One region of the uncultured Salinisphaera sp. genome, then DNA from elsewhere that is predicted to be linked to it. Evidence: riboswitches for the same ligand, from Rfam matches in the RefSeq annotation. Region 1 holds a riboswitch; the other holds the start of a gene.

What was found. Region 1 has a riboswitch for glycine ahead of gcvT (glycine cleavage system aminomethyltransferase GcvT). Riboswitches for the same ligand answer to the same signal wherever they lie in the genome.
Region 2: it holds a riboswitch for glycine, as region 1 does, so the genes downstream of both, ABNU97_RS03185 (D-amino acid dehydrogenase) here and gcvT (glycine cleavage system aminomethyltransferase GcvT) in region 1, are expected to answer to the same signal.

What each region holds. Positions count from the first base shown of each region.
Region 1 covers NZ_CAXGSH010000004.1:61-7,452, reverse strand. Annotated here, with positions in the region: gene mrtJ (JDVT-CTERM system glutamic-type intramembrane protease) at 15-389, shown strand; gene ABNU97_RS01430 (UPF0149 family protein) at 524-1,081, shown strand; gene pepP (Xaa-Pro aminopeptidase) at 1,137-2,486, shown strand; gene ubiH (2-octaprenyl-6-methoxyphenyl hydroxylase) at 2,483-3,715, shown strand; gene ABNU97_RS01415 (UbiH/UbiF/VisC/COQ6 family ubiquinone biosynthesis hydroxylase) at 3,712-4,917, shown strand; glycine riboswitch at 5,008-5,100, shown strand; glycine riboswitch at 5,120-5,202, shown strand; gene gcvT (glycine cleavage system aminomethyltransferase GcvT) at 5,257-6,366, shown strand; gene gcvH (glycine cleavage system protein GcvH) at 6,440-6,835, shown strand; partial or broken gene ABNU97_RS01400 (glycine dehydrogenase) at 6,909-7,392, shown strand, end outside.
Region 2 covers NZ_CAXGSH010000010.1:8,114-15,505, reverse strand. Annotated here, with positions in the region: gene ABNU97_RS03200 (aminotransferase class V-fold PLP-dependent enzyme) at 1-435, shown strand, start outside; gene ABNU97_RS03195 (carbonic anhydrase) at 527-1,153, opposite strand; gene ABNU97_RS03190 (GGDEF domain-containing protein) at 1,662-2,693, shown strand; glycine riboswitch at 3,167-3,258, shown strand; gene ABNU97_RS03185 (D-amino acid dehydrogenase) at 3,418-4,680, shown strand; gene ABNU97_RS03180 (DEAD/DEAH box helicase) at 4,753-6,567, shown strand; gene ABNU97_RS03175 (hypothetical protein) at 6,643-6,930, shown strand; gene ABNU97_RS03170 (ethanolamine ammonia-lyase subunit EutB) at 7,347-7,392, shown strand, end outside.

The DNA.
Region 1 (7,392 bases):
CGCTTGTCGCCGCCGTGCCCGCTCTCTGGCTGATCACGCTCGCCACGCCAGCGCAGTTTCTACTGCGCTGGCCGGGCACACAGGTCTTCGTCTTGGCGGTCGTCGTACTGCCCCTGCTCGAAGAAATAGTGTTTCGGCTCGGCGTGCACGACTGGCTGCGTGGCCGTATGCGCAGGCGCTGGGGGCCGCTGAGCGCGGCCAATCTCCTGACTGCCGTGCTGTTTGCCGGCGCGCATCTGTTGGCCCATCCGCCGGCCTGGGCGCTGGCGACTTTTTTCCCCGCGCTCGTATTCGGCGTGCTCTGGGAACGGCATGCCAGGCTCTGGTCGCCGGCGAGCGTGCATGCCTTCTATAACCTCATCTATTTCTGCTGCCTGGGCGTTGTTTAGAGGCCGGGGGCTGATACGAGGGCGGCGCCCCAGCCCGGCCAAGGTCCGGCCAAGCACAGTCGCCCACGAACTTCGATGCGCCGGGTCAATAGTCGGCTTTGCTACCATGGCGTATTGCAAAAAAGCAGCGCGACATGAGCCAAGGCAACAGCCAGAACAACATCTTCGATGCCCTCCAGATAGGCCTGACCCAGGCCGAGTCGGTACAGACGCCGGGCGAGGTGCACGGCACGCTCACCGGCATGCTCTGTGTCGATAACGAAATCAGCGGCGCGCGCGCGGTCGAAGACGTCAAGAACGACAAGATCGAAGGCGCGCTGGACGCGCTGCGCGAGATGACCCTGGAAGGCCTGTTCGATCCGGACCTGAGTTTTCAGCCACTGCTGCCGGCCGACGATGTCGATCTGGAACGGCGCGTGCAGGCGCTCGCACGCTGGTGTGCCGGTTTTCTCTATGGCCTGAGCGCCGACGGCAGCTTCGATATCAACAACCTCTCCGGCGAAGTCCGCGAGGTGGTCAACGACCTCACCGAGCTGTCGCGCGCGGGCCTGACCGCCGAAGACGCGGACAACGAATCGGCCGAAGCCGACTATGCCGAGCTGGTGGAATACGTGCGGGTCGGCGTACAGATGGTCTTCCTCGAGCTTCAGCCCGGGCGCGAAGGGCCCACGCGGCGCGAGTCGCTGCACTAGCAATCGCGATGACGGGTTCGGTTTGTTTTCTTGAAAGGCTTGGACGAGGGATCGGATGAGAGACCAATCGCATCTGCAGCACAGCGACGAGCCGGCGATTCATGCAGCCCGTCGTGCGCGCATCGCGGATATCGTGGGCCCGGATGGCGTGGCGATGATCGCGGCCACCCCCGAGCGCAACCGCAATAACGATGTCGATTATCCCTATCGGCCGAACAGCGATTTTCGCTATCTGACCGGCTTCTGCGAGCCCGAGGCGATCGCGGTGATCGCGCCCGGCTTCGAGGCCGGGGATTACATCCTGTTCTGTCGTGCCCGCAACGCCGATCAGGAGGTCTGGATCGGCCGGCGGGCCGGTCCGGACGGCGCCATGGCCGACTACGGCGCCGATCAGGCCTTTGCCATCCACGAATTCGAGGATTGGCTCGCGCGTCTGCTGGACGGCCGTCGCAGGCTCTATCTGTCTTTCGGCACGCATCCCGAATTCGAGCAGAGCGTGCTCGATCAGCTCGGCGGTATGCGCAGCCAGGGGCGGGGCGGCGTGCCGCCGCGCGAAATCGTGGCCCTCGACGGCCTGCTCCACGACATGCGCCTGCGCAAGTCCGAACACGAAGTCGCACTCATGCGCCAGGCGGCTGCCACCTCGGCGCGTGCGCACAGCGCGGCCATGCAGGCGGTACGTCCCGGCATGTACGAGTATCAGCTCGCCGCCGTGCTGCATTACACCTTCGAAAGCGACGGCATGCACTGGGCCTATCCGAGCATTGTCGGGGCGGGCGAGAACGCCTGCGTGCTGCACTACATCGAAAACAGCGCGCCCATGGCCGACGGCGACCTGGTGTTGATCGATGCCGGCGCCGAATATCGCGGCTATGCCGGCGATATCACCCGCACCTTTCCGGTGAACGGGCGTTTTTCCGATGCCCAGCGCGAGCTTTACGACATCGTGCTCGCGGCCAACCGGGCCGCGATCGAGGCCGCCCGACCCGGCCAGCCGATGAACGCCGTCCACCAGGCGGCGCTAAGAGTGCTGGTGGCGGGGCTGATTGATGTCGGCCTGCTCGAAGGTACGGTCGACGAGGTCATCGCCGCCGAAAGCTACCGCGCCTATTTCATGCACGGCACCAGCCACTGGCTGGGCATGGACGTCCACGACGTGGGCGACTATAAAGTGGATGGAGAATGGCGCCTGCTCGAACCCGGCATGGCGCTGACCGTGGAGCCCGGACTGTATGTCCGGGGCCAGGACAACCCGTCGTCGCGCTTTGCGGATATCGGTATCCGGGTCGAGGACGATATCGTCATCACCGAAACCGGCTGTGAAGTGCTCACGGCCGACGTGCCCAAGGACGCCGACGAGATCGAGGCATTGATGGCCAAACCCTATCGGAGCGAAACCCCGTGAGCGGCGAGTACGACATTGCCGTAGTGGGCGGTGGCCTGGCCGGCGCGACGTTTGCCTGCGCGCTGGCCGATACCGGGCTGAAAATCGCGCTGGTCGAGGCCGTGGCCTTCGATGCGCCGGCCGACGAGAACATGAAAGCGCGCACCACCGCGATCGCGGCCGGTACCCGGGGGATGTTCGAGGCGCTGGATCTGTGGGCCGATATCGCCCACGACGCCGCGCCCATCAAACGATTGCACGTATCCCAAAAGGGCCGTTTCGGCAGCGTGCGGGTGAATGCCGCCGACTACGATCTGCCGGCACTGGGCTATGTGTTGCCCAACCTCACCATGATCGAGGCGCTGCGCGCCCGGCTGGCGCAGATGAGCCAGGTGGATGTGATTGCCCCGGCACGCTTCAAATCGCTCACCCGCGACGCCGCGGGCGAACGCATCGAACTGACCTGTGCGGTCGGCGACGGCGAAAGCCGGACATTGAGTACCCGCCTGCTGGTCGGCGCCGACGGCGCGCAATCCTCGGTACGCGGCGCGCTGGGTATCGGCGCGCGCACCGACGATTATCAGCAGCGTGCCATCGTTACCTTCGTAGAGCCCGAACGCGCCCACGGCGGCTGTGCCTACGAGCGCTTCACCCCGGACGGGCCGGTGGCCCTGCTGCCCTGTACACGGGCCAGCTGTGCCGCGGTATGGACGCTGCCCAGCGAACGCGCCGAGCAGATGTGCGCGGTCAGCGATGACGAATTCATCGACGGCCTGCAGGCGGCCTTCGGCCAGCGTCTGGGCCAGCTCAAGCTGGCCGGGCCGCGCGGCAGCTATCCGCTGGCGCGGGTGCTGTGCGACCGGGCCGCGGTCGATCGCGCCGTGCTTATCGGCAATGCCGGCCATGCCCTGCATCCGGCGGCCGCCCAGGGGTTCAATCTGGCGATTCGCGATGCGCTGCTGCTGGCCGCGATGCTGCGCGAGCGCCTCGCCGCCAATCCCGATTTCGATCCCGGCGACGGCGATCTGTTGGCCGCCTGGGCCGAGGCTCGGCGCCCGGACCAGCATCGCGTGGCCAATTTCACCGACGCCATCGTGCGCCTGTTTTCCAACCGTATTCCCATGCTCGACCATGCCCGCGGCGCGGGTTTGTTCGGTCTGTCGCTGATGCCGTCGATTCGCGACGACATGGCCCGGCGCAGCATGGGGCTGGCCCTGGCCCCGGCGCGTATTCGCAAGGCAAGCTCATGAGTAGTCACAATCCGCGTTATGACGTGGCCATCGTCGGCGGCGGCATGGTCGGTGCCGTGCTCGCGGTGGCGCTGTCGCGTGCCGATTTCTCGGTGGCACTGGTCGAAGCCAAACGCCCGCCGCGTTTCGATACCAGCCAGGACTACGGGCTGCGCGTGTCGGCGATTGCGCCAGGCACGCGGCGCGTACTCGAGAATCTCGACCTGTGGGCCTCGGTCGAGCGCCGGCGCTGCTGCGCGTTCACCGGCATGAAGGTCTGGGAGGCCGGCGGCGCCAGCGAGCTGTTTCTCGAACATACCGCGGTGGGGCTGCCCGAGCTCGGGCATATCGTCGAAAACAACCTGATCGTCGACAGCGCGTGGCAGGCGCTCACCGATGTCGATATCTACTGCCCGGCGAAGATGGAAAGCCTGGCCTTCGACCCGGATGCCGCCCGACTGCGTCTCGACGACGGAACGACCGTGAGCGCGGCGCTCGTGGTTGGCGCGGAAGGCGCGAATTCCCCGGTGCGGGCAGCGGCCGGCATAGAAACCACGGGCTGGTCGTACGGCCAGCGTTGTACCGTCGGTACGGTCACCCCGGCGCGGCATCATCGCCATATCGCCTGGCAGCGCTTTACCGAAACCGGGCCGGTGGCGTTTCTGCCGCTTTCGGACGGTCGTTGCTCGCTCGCCTGGCACGCCGACGATGCGCTCGCCGCGGAGCTTGCCGAACTCGACGACGAGACGTTTCGTGCACGCCTGAGCGAAGCCAGCGGGCATGTGCTGGGTGAAATCGAGCATATGGATCGGCGGGCGTCCTTCCCGCTCAAGCTCCAGCATGCCCGCGAATATTGTCGTCCGCGGGTGGCGCTGGCCGGCGATGCCGCGCATGTGGTGCACCCGATGGCGGGTCAGGGGGTCAACCTTGGCCTTCTCGACGTGGCGGGCATGGTCGAAGCGCTCGAAGCCGGGCGCGCGGCCGGTCGCGATGCCGGCGACATGACCTACCTGCGCCGCTATCAGCGTGCGCGCATGGCCGAGAACCTGATGATGTTGGGCATCACCGACGCCTTCAAACGCGTCTATGGCAGCGCCAACCCCTTGCTGCGCAACCTGCGCCAGAGCGCGATCGCGGCGGCAGCGAACCTTGCCCCGGTTCGCCAGATCATGATTCACCATGCGGTGGGTCTGTCCGACAACGGCCCGCGGCTGCTGCAATAACGCAAAACGCCTGTATTTTGCAGTGAAAAGCGGTTCCGGGGCCGACGCTTGGCCTGTATGGATCGCGCCGGTATAGTCGAGGCCACGGTCAATAACCGCGTGGGAGAGAACGGGCCATCGCCCGTCACCGAAGGCGCAAATTTCCGCCCGGAAACGCTCAGGTACCCGAACCACGCGCGCGCCGGCGTCATGACGCGCCGGCTTGATCGACTCTGGAGAGCAGTCGTGTGAACCACGGCTCACCGAAGGGGCGAATCTCTCAGGTGCCAGGACAGAGGGGCGGCAGGCGAAAGCCCGGGCCGGCCCGTATTCTGTTGATTCATCTGCAAAGAGATTGTCATGGCCAAACGCACCCCGCTCTATGACGCACATGTCGCCGACGGCGCCAAGCTTGTGGATTTCGCCGGCTGGGACATGCCGATCGACTACGGCTCCCAGATCTCCGAACACAACGCCGTACGCGAGAGCGTGGGCATGTTCGACGTGTCGCATATGGCCGTCGTCGATATCCGCGGTCGAGAGTCGCGCGAATTCCTGCGCTGGCTGCTGGCCAATGACGTGGCCAAGATCGACGAGGCCGGGCGCGCGCTCTATACCTGCATGCTCAACACCCGCGGCGGCGTGATCGACGATCTCATCGTCTATCACCTGAGTGACGATCTGTATCGCGTCGTGGTCAATGCAGCGACCACGGAAAAGGATCTGGCCTGGATCGGCAGTCAGGCCCGCGATTACGACGTGTCGATCGAGCACCGCCAGGATCTGGCCATTATCGCCGTGCAGGGCCCGCGCGGGCGCGACATCGCCGCCGAGCTGTTCGACGACGATTTGAAGGCCGCTGCGCTCAAGCTAAAGCCGTTTCGCGTGGTCGCGCAGGATGATCGCTCGATCGGGCGCACCGGCTATACCGGCGAAGACGGTTTCGAGCTCGTACTACCGGCCGACGAGGCCGTGAACGCATGGAAGACGCTGCGCGACAAGGGCGTAGCGCCCATCGGCCTGGGCGCGCGCGACACGCTGCGCCTGGAAGCGGGCCTGAATCTTTATGGCCAGGATATGGACGAAGACCGCACCCCGCTGGAATCGGGCCTGGCCTGGACCGTGGCCTTCAAGCCCGAAGAGCGCGATTTTGTTGGCCGCTCGGCGCTGGAGCACATGCGCGCACAGGGCGTCGACCAAAAGCTGGTTGGGCTGGTGCTGGAAGGGCGTGGCGTGATGCGCAGCAAGACCGCGGTGCGTGCCGTCGACAGCGATGTCGAGGAAGAACATGCCGAGGGCAAAATCACCAGCGGCAGCTATGCGCCGACGTTGTCGTGCTCGGTCGCGCTCGCCCGAGTGCCCGCCGATTGGGAACACAGCGTCGAAGTGTGTTTGCGCGGCAAGTGGCAGCCTGCGCGCATCGTTCGCTATCCGTTCGTGCGTAATGGCGAGAGCCGCCTCGACGACTGAGCGTTTTTCTCAGTAGCCTTTAATCCACCGAACCATCGCGCGCACCGCGCCAACCTGCTGCAAGGGGAGCCCCATGAGCGAAGTACCCAAGGATCTGTCCTATACCAAGACCCACGAATGGATCGACTACGACGGCGACGGCACCTGCACGGTCGGCATCACCGACTATGCGCAGTCCTCGCTCGGCGACCTGGTATTCGTCGAACTGCCCGACGCCGGTACCAAGGTGGGCGCCGGCGATGCGGTGGCCGTGGTGGAATCGGTCAAGGCGGCCTCGGATATCTATGCGCCGCTCGACGGCGAAATCGCCGAGATCAACGAACAACTCGAGGATTCGCCGGAGCTGGTCAACGAAGATCCGTTTGGCGAAGGGTGGCTGTTCAAGATGACGGTTTCCGATCCGGAACAGGTCGAGAAACTGCTCGATGCCGATGCCTACGAAGGCATCGTCGAAGAAGAGGAAGACTAGCGGTCACGGCAAGCGCCGGGGGTTTGCCTGGCGCTTGCAAGCAGCCGGCCGTATTCAAGTTCTGCGAGGACCCATGCCTTTCATTCCGCATACCGAAGACGATATCCAGTCGATGCTGGCAACGATCGGCGTCGATCACATCGACGATCTGTTTGATGAGATCGACCCCAGCCTGCGCGACGTGCGCCTGGATTCGATACCGGAACGGGCCAGCGAACAGGCCGTGACCAGGCTCATGGGCGAACGCGCGGCCCGCGATGCCGGCGGTTTGTGCTTCATCGGCGCGGGCGCTTACGAGCACCATATTCCCGCGGCGGTCTGGGAGCTGACCACCCGGGGCGAGTTCTATAGCGCTTATACGCCGTATCAGCCGGAGGCCAGCCAGGGCACGCTGCAGGTAGTCTACGAATACCAGACCATGATGACGGGCCTGACCGGCATGGACGTGGCCAACGCGTCGCTCTATGACGGCGCCTCGGCGCTGGCCGAGGCGGTGCTCATGGCGGTACGCGCCAATCGCCGCTCCAAATCGGCGCGTATCCTCATGCCGGCGAGCG
Region 2 (7,392 bases), on a different contig from region 1:
AAGTGGCTGCAGATCATGGAAACCTACGAAGACGGGGGCCATGCCTATCATGCCACCATGCCCACCGACGGTTTGACCCGGCTGCTGGCGATGATGGGCGAAACCCGTACGCTGGGTTTCGAGCACGCCCGTGAACGCCAGCTCGAGCTGGGCGGCAAGATACGCGAAGCACTCGAAGCCCGTGGTTTCGCCAGTGTGGCCGCACCCGGCTTCCAGGCTTCGGGTGTGGTGGTCAGCTATACGCAAGACGCAGATATCCAATCCGGCAAGCGCTTCGTCGAAGCCGGCGTACAAATCGCTGCGGGCGTGCCGCTGATGTGCGGCGAGGGCGACGATTTCCGGTCGTTTCGTGTCGGCCTGTTCGGTCTGGACAAGCTCTACGACGTAAACGCCTGTGCCGGGCGTTTCGTGGCCGCGCTCGATCAGCTGGGCTGACGCGCCACCGCGGCGAAAGCCGCAAATGGGCATGAACGCGTGATCGAGGCCCCGGGCGTTTTACTATCGCCCGGGGCCGGGCGATACCGGGCTATCCGTCGACCACGTCGTCGAGGAACGTCACCTTGCCGGTTTCGATCGCGTATTCGGCGCCGACGATCTTGAGCTGACCTTGTGTTAGCAGCTGCTCCAGGATGTCCGAACCGTGCCGCAGGCGTTTGACCGAGCGGGCAACGTTGGCGCGTACGGCCGCGTGGATGAGCGCATGGCGATCTCCGGCGAGATCCCCCTTGAGCAGTTTTTCCACGGACGGGCGCACGCGATCCACGATCGAACGCAGGTTGCGCGACTGGTTTTCGTTCGGCTGCTGGAGTTCGTCGAGCGTGGCCGTGACCGCACCGCATTGCGTGTGCCCGAGCACAACGACCAGCGGGGTGCCGAACTGCGCGGCCGCGAATTCGATGCTACCAATCTGGGACGGCGCAACGACGTTACCCGCCACGCGAATCACGAACAGATCGCCCAGGCCCTGGTTGAACACGATTTCCGCAGGCACGCGTGCATCGGAACACCCCAGGATTATCGCGAGCGGTTTTTGTTCGGCAACCAGTTCAGCCGGGCGGGCATGCTTGCTCAAGGTTTCGGCAGTCTCGATGTTATCGACGAACTGGCGGTTACCGAGCTTCAAACGTTCCAGTGCTTCATCAGCGGTAATCATGGGTTCGCGTCGTCCTTTGTAGTCGATGGCGCGGGCTAGAGCTGCCAAAGTTACACGATGCGTAAGAGCGTGGCACGAATGTTATCAGTGCGCGAAGGCAACAACACCGACACAGCGCAGGATGCGCGATGCGCATACCTTCAATCGCCAGGGGTCACGGGCGCTACAACAGGCAGGTGTCGGAAAACGCGGGGTTTTCGCCGGGTCGCGCCGCGCGCCCTTTGATACTGCGGTGCGCATTGCGGATATGCTCCGGCTTGGGGGAGGCTCGGCGCCCGGCCTGGGTCATCGACATAGCCTGGTTTTCGATTTATAACGAGAACGCTGAAGCGGTCCGGATGCGTCGTAAAAAAATCAGTGCGAGGGATAAGGTGCGGCGTCTTGCGTAAAGCCTGGCAGGCGCGGCGCGGGCGATCCCTCCACGACAAGACATGAGAGACGGGGTCTAAATGGGGGTGGTTTTCGCGGTTGCGGCGTGCGGGTACATTCGGCTGCCGCAGCACCGCCAATGAAAAACCTTTTTCTCAAACGCGATCGGCCCGCAGAGGTACGCCCCTACCAGCGCACCGTATTCACCGCGCTGCTGTGGTTTACCTGCTCGGCCGTGCTCGGCTATGCCGGCCTTCATTTCTACCTCGGCTACCGCTGGCTTGCGGTGGCCGAACTGTGCCTGGTCGCGTACGCCGCGCTCCTGCTTTATGTGGTGCATGAAACAGAGCGGGCACCCGTCACCAACGTTCTGTTCGTGGTCCCGTTCTTTATCGTCATGATGCTGTCGTTATGGACAGGGGCAACCGGCGTTACCGTGTTCATATGGGTCTTTCTCGTGCCTTTGCTGTCGCATCTTCTGTTGGGACGATGGCAGGGGTTGTGGGTAGCACTACTGTTCATAGGCTGTGCGGGCGCGATCTTTGTGTACAAGCACGGTATCTGGGGCGGCTGGATCGGGTATCTGAGTGTCGTCAACGTGGTGCTTTGCACGGGCTCCATTCTCGGCTTTTCGTATATCTACGAAGCCAGCCGGGAAAAGACCGAGCACGAACTGCGTGCGCTCGCGCTTGCCGACCCGCTGACGGGGCTCGCCAACCGGTCGCGTTTTCGCGAAGTCTTCGCGCGCGAACGCCAGCGCTATCTGCGCCAGAAAATTCCGCTCGCGATGCTGGTCGTCGATCTCGATCATTTCAAACGCGTGAACGACGACTATGGTCACGATGCCGGCGACATGGCGCTGTGCTTCGTTGCTGAACTGCTGGCCTCGCGCATTCGCCAGACCGACGTCGCCGGCCGGCTGGGCGGCGAGGAGTTCGGGATTCTCTTGTCCGATGTGGATCTGGAACATGCGCGCCGGATCGCCGTCGACCTGCGCGATCTCGTTCGCGACCGGCCGTTCCGCTACCGCGGTAAGGATATTCCGATGTCGGTAAGCATCGGTATCGCCGAACTGGGGCGCGACGGCATGGATTTCAGAACGCTTTTCTCCAAAGCCGATCGTCGTCTGTACCAGGCCAAGGCCGAAGGGCGTAATCGCGTTGTCGGTTGATGTCGATACTTCGCACGGCCCCCATGACGCTTCGGCCTGTTCGTAACCGTCCGGCTGATAACAGGCATACGTGAAACCAGGCACGCCGCGTCCAACGCCTGCGAAGTCATGGAAAATGAAAGACGGGCAGCTGCCTAAGAAGATACGTGCCGACGGCTACGACGCCCTGACCCTTTAACGACGAGATGAGGCCTGCCGGGGTTTTCCAGTCGATGCCCGGCGCTGGTCGTGCCTGGCCCGGCGCCGTCACGGACACCAGACAGGCCAGGGTCGTGCGTACGGATGGATATATCCTGTATGGCGCATCGTCACTCGGTACAGAGCGCGGCGCGATGCCTTGCGCGGTGGCGTTCGGGGAGTGTTGGCATGGGGATTGCTCGTGGTATCTTGCCAAGTAAGCACGCCCGATCTTGAACATCGTCGCGGGCGACGTCATGTCCAGGCCAAAAGCCAACCGACAGGTCTAGAACATCAACGCGATAGCGGGAGAGATCGGCGCACGGCGCCGGCGCCGAAGGAGCAACCGCCCCGGAAACTCTCAGGCACCAAGGACCGTTATCGCGGCCATATCCGAAGAGTCGCGCGGCCGCTGGGCCGGCGTGCACCGAAGGAGCAAGCACACGGTGACAATGCCGTGGGTGAATCTCTCAGGTCCAAGTGACGGAAGGGGCGGCACCTGCACGAGTGCAGGGCATCCACGCACGACACCACCGGATAAAGGCATATGAACCATATAGCAATCATCGGCGGCGGAATCACCGGGGTCACCACGGCCTACGCTCTGGTCCGCCGCGGCTATACCGTGACCCTTTTCGACCGCAATCGCTATGCGGCGATGGAAACCTCGTTCGCCAACGGCGGCCAGCTGTCGGCCTCGAACGCCGAGGTCTGGAATCACTGGCCAATGGTCTTCAAGGGCATGAAATGGATGTTTCGCAGCGACGCACCCTTGTTGGTCAACCCGAAACCTTCCTGGCACAAGCTCTCATGGTTTCTGGAATTCATTGGCGCCATTCCACAGTACGGGCGCAATACCACCGAAACCGCACGAATGGCGATCGAGGCGCGTGAGTTTCTATTCTCCTGGGCGGAGCGTGAAAACATCGATTTCGACGTCAAGCGAAAAGGCATCCTGCATATCTATCGTAATCGGGCCGGCTATCGGCACGCCGAGAAAGTCTCGAAGCTGCTGGCGGCAGGCGGGCTCGAGCGGCAGCCGGTCACACCCGACGAGATGCGTGCAATCGAGCCCGCGCTGGCCGGCGAGTATTACGGCGGCTTCTTCACGGAAAGCGATTCCAGCGGCGATATTCACAAGTTCACCCAGGGGCTGGCCCGGGCCGCGCAGGCGCAGGGCGTGCAGTTTCGTTACAACAACACCGTAGAAAGCCTCAAGACCGACGGTCGCAGGGTGACGATAGCGGCCTGTGACAACGACACGCCCGAAGACCGGGTGACGCTCGATTTCGACGGGGTGGTGGTCTGTGCCGGCACCGGCAGCCGCGAGATCGCCTCGCAGCTGGGCGACCGGGTCAACGTTTATCCGGTGAAGGGTTATTCGATTACCGTGAATCTGGAAGACGAGGCATCGAAACAGGGCGCGCCCGAGGTGAGCCTGCTCGATGACGAAACCAAGCTCGTTTGTGCGCGTCTGGGCGACGACCGCTTTCGTGTGGCCGGCACCGCCGAGTTCAACGGATTCAACCGCGATATTCGCGCCGACCGTATTGCGCCACTGGTCGAGTGGGTGAAACAGTGCTTTCCCGACGTCAAGACCCGTCAGGTGGTGCCCTGGGCCGGGCTACGCCCGATGATGCCGAACATGATGCCGCGGGTCGGGGCCGGGCGCGCACCGAACGTGTTCTACAACACCGGGCACGGCCACCTGGGCTGGACGCTGTCAGCGCTCACCGCCGATTCGATTGCGGCGATCGTCGATGACGCGGCAACCGAAAAACAGGGACCGACGACGGTGAATAACGGGTAGAATAGTTGCCCGCGCCGTTCTGGCGCAGTGTTTCTTCGGGCGCGCGTCCGCGCCCGTGCCTTCAGGCTATGCATGTCCGTCCCTACCGAAAATGAATCCCCGCAGATCGCCTTCAGCGATCTGGCTTTATCCGATGCCGTGATGGCAGCGCTGGCCGATGTCGGCTACGAAACGCCGTCGCCGATCCAGGCCGCGACCATTCCGCCCTTGCTCGAAGGCAAGGACGTGCTGGGCCAGGCCCAGACGGGTACCGGCAAGACCGCGGCCTTTGCGCTGCCCATTCTTTCCGGCCTGCCGGAACGTGGCAAAGGTGGCAAGGGACCACAGGCGCTGGTGCTTACACCCACGCGCGAACTCACGATCCAGGTCGCGGAAGCGTTTCAGCGTTATGCCGCGCATATGCCGGGCTTTCACGTGTTGCCTATCTACGGCGGACAGGGCTATGGCCCGCAGCTTGCAGCGCTCAAGCGCGGCGTGAACGTGGTCGTGGGCACGCCGGGCCGGGTGATGGATCATCTCAAGCGCGGCACGCTCAAGCTCGACGGGCTCGACTGGATGGTGCTCGACGAAGCCGACGAGATGCTGCGCATGGGCTTCATCGAAGACGTGGAATGGATCTTCGAGCACACGCCGGCGCAACGTCAGGTCGCACTGTTTTCGGCCACCATGCCGAGCGCGATCCGCCGTATCGCCAAGACCCACCTGCGCGAGCCGCAGGAAATCACCATCCAGACGAAGACCACCACGGCGGTCAATATCCGCCAGCGCTACTGGATCGTCGGCGGCGGCACGAGCAAGCTCGATGCGCTCACGCGGTTGCTCGAAGCCGAGCCTTTCGATGCGATGATCGTGTTCGCACGCACCAAGAAATCGACCGACGAACTCGCCGAGCGCCTGTCGGCGCGTGGCTATGCCTGTGCCGCGCTCAACGGCGATATTGCCCAGAATCAGCGCGAGCGTACGGTAGCCAAGCTCAAGAACGGGCAGCTCGACATCATTGTTGCCACCGACGTGGCCGCGCGCGGGCTCGACGTGGAACGCATCAGCCACGTGATCAATTTCGATATCCCCCACGATACCGAGGCCTATGTGCATCGTATCGGACGCACCGGGCGGGCCGGTCGCGAGGGCGATGCGATCCTGTTCGTGACCATGCGCGAAAAGCATCTGTTCAAGGCGATCGAACGTGCCACCCGTCAGGCCATCGAGCCGATGGATCTGCCGAGCATCGCCGAGGTCAACGAGCAGCGCGTAGCCCGTTTCAAGCAGCGCATTTCGGTCACGCTGGCCGAAGGCAAGCTCAAGCCGTTTCGCGAACTGCTCGAAGAGTATCGCGCCGAACACAACGTCGAGCCCGAAGAACTGGCCGCAGCGCTTGCCTACTTGGCCCAGGGCGACGAGCCGCTGATGCTGGCGCCGAGCAGCAAGGCCGATCGCGGTGCAGGCCCGCGCGACATGGGCGCACAAACGCCCAAGAGCTCGAACAAGGGTGCCGCCCGCCAGCAGTCCTTCGGCGAGGGTGATCTGGAAACGTTCCGTATCGAGGTCGGCCGTAGCCATGGCGTAGAGCCGCGCAATATCGTGGGCGCGATCGCCAACGAGGCGGGCGTCGACAGCGCGCATATCGGCCGGATCGATATCCGCGACGATTTCAGTCTCGTCGATTTGCCCAAGGGCATGCCCGAAGATATCTTCGCCCATCTCAAGACTGTTTGGGTGGCCGGTCGTCAGCTAGCGATCAGTCGTGAGCACGGCGCGCCGCCGCCACCGCCCGCCGGGCGACGTAAACCAAAGCCCAAACCCGGGCCGAAGAAGCCGGGCAAGGCCAAAGCAAAGGCAGGCAAGGCCAAACCCGGCAAGCGTCGGGCCAAGCCGAAAAGCGACTGAGGCGCCCGCCCGCTTGAAACGTTCGACATAGGCCGCAGGGTGGTTCGCAGTTGCGGCCACCCGAGGGCACACACCATGAACTCGACGACCCCCACCCATATCGATATCGGCGGCATCGCGCTGCCCCGAGAGGAGCTGGCACAGGTTCTGCCCGATATCGAACGCTTCGAACAGCATTTGCCCGATGCGCTCGCGGTCGACCGTGATATGAAAGCCAGTGGTGGTGCCGTACCGGATTACGTGCGCCAGTGGCCGCAGGCACGTATCGATGCCGTGGTCCGTACGCTCAAGGAAGTCGGCAGCCTGCGCGAGCAGGCCAGCGAGCAGATGCAAAGCGCCGGCGCCGGTCGTAGCCGCCACTGACGACAGACGGTCGCCGTCCCGCAGTCATCGCGCGATTACGGTGCGGTGATTAAAGGCGATGTTCGCTTGAGGGAGCTCTGCATAACCTCTCGCGTATCGCGTTCGAGGCCGAACCGCTGAGCGGCCGGTGCTTTGCGCGCGATTGGACAGGCAAGTTAGCGCGTGGCGTGCTCAAGCCAATAGCCAAGTTGCACGGTCGCGAACGCTGACGCCGATCAATCGCGCGCACAGCGCACGGCGCGACCGTGACGGGTCGTGCAGAGTTTCCCTCGCACCTGGAACGCATCTTGCTGTGCATGGGCCATGGCCTGTGTCATATTCAGATTGAGCGCCCGCGCCCCGTACGGGCTGATACCTGCTGTGCGCAGTCGGCAACCGCATGACGTCGCTTACGCGACGACGGAGGTGCAAGCGAGATGAGTGGCCGCTATCGCTATACTCTGGGCGAACGAAGCTATCGCT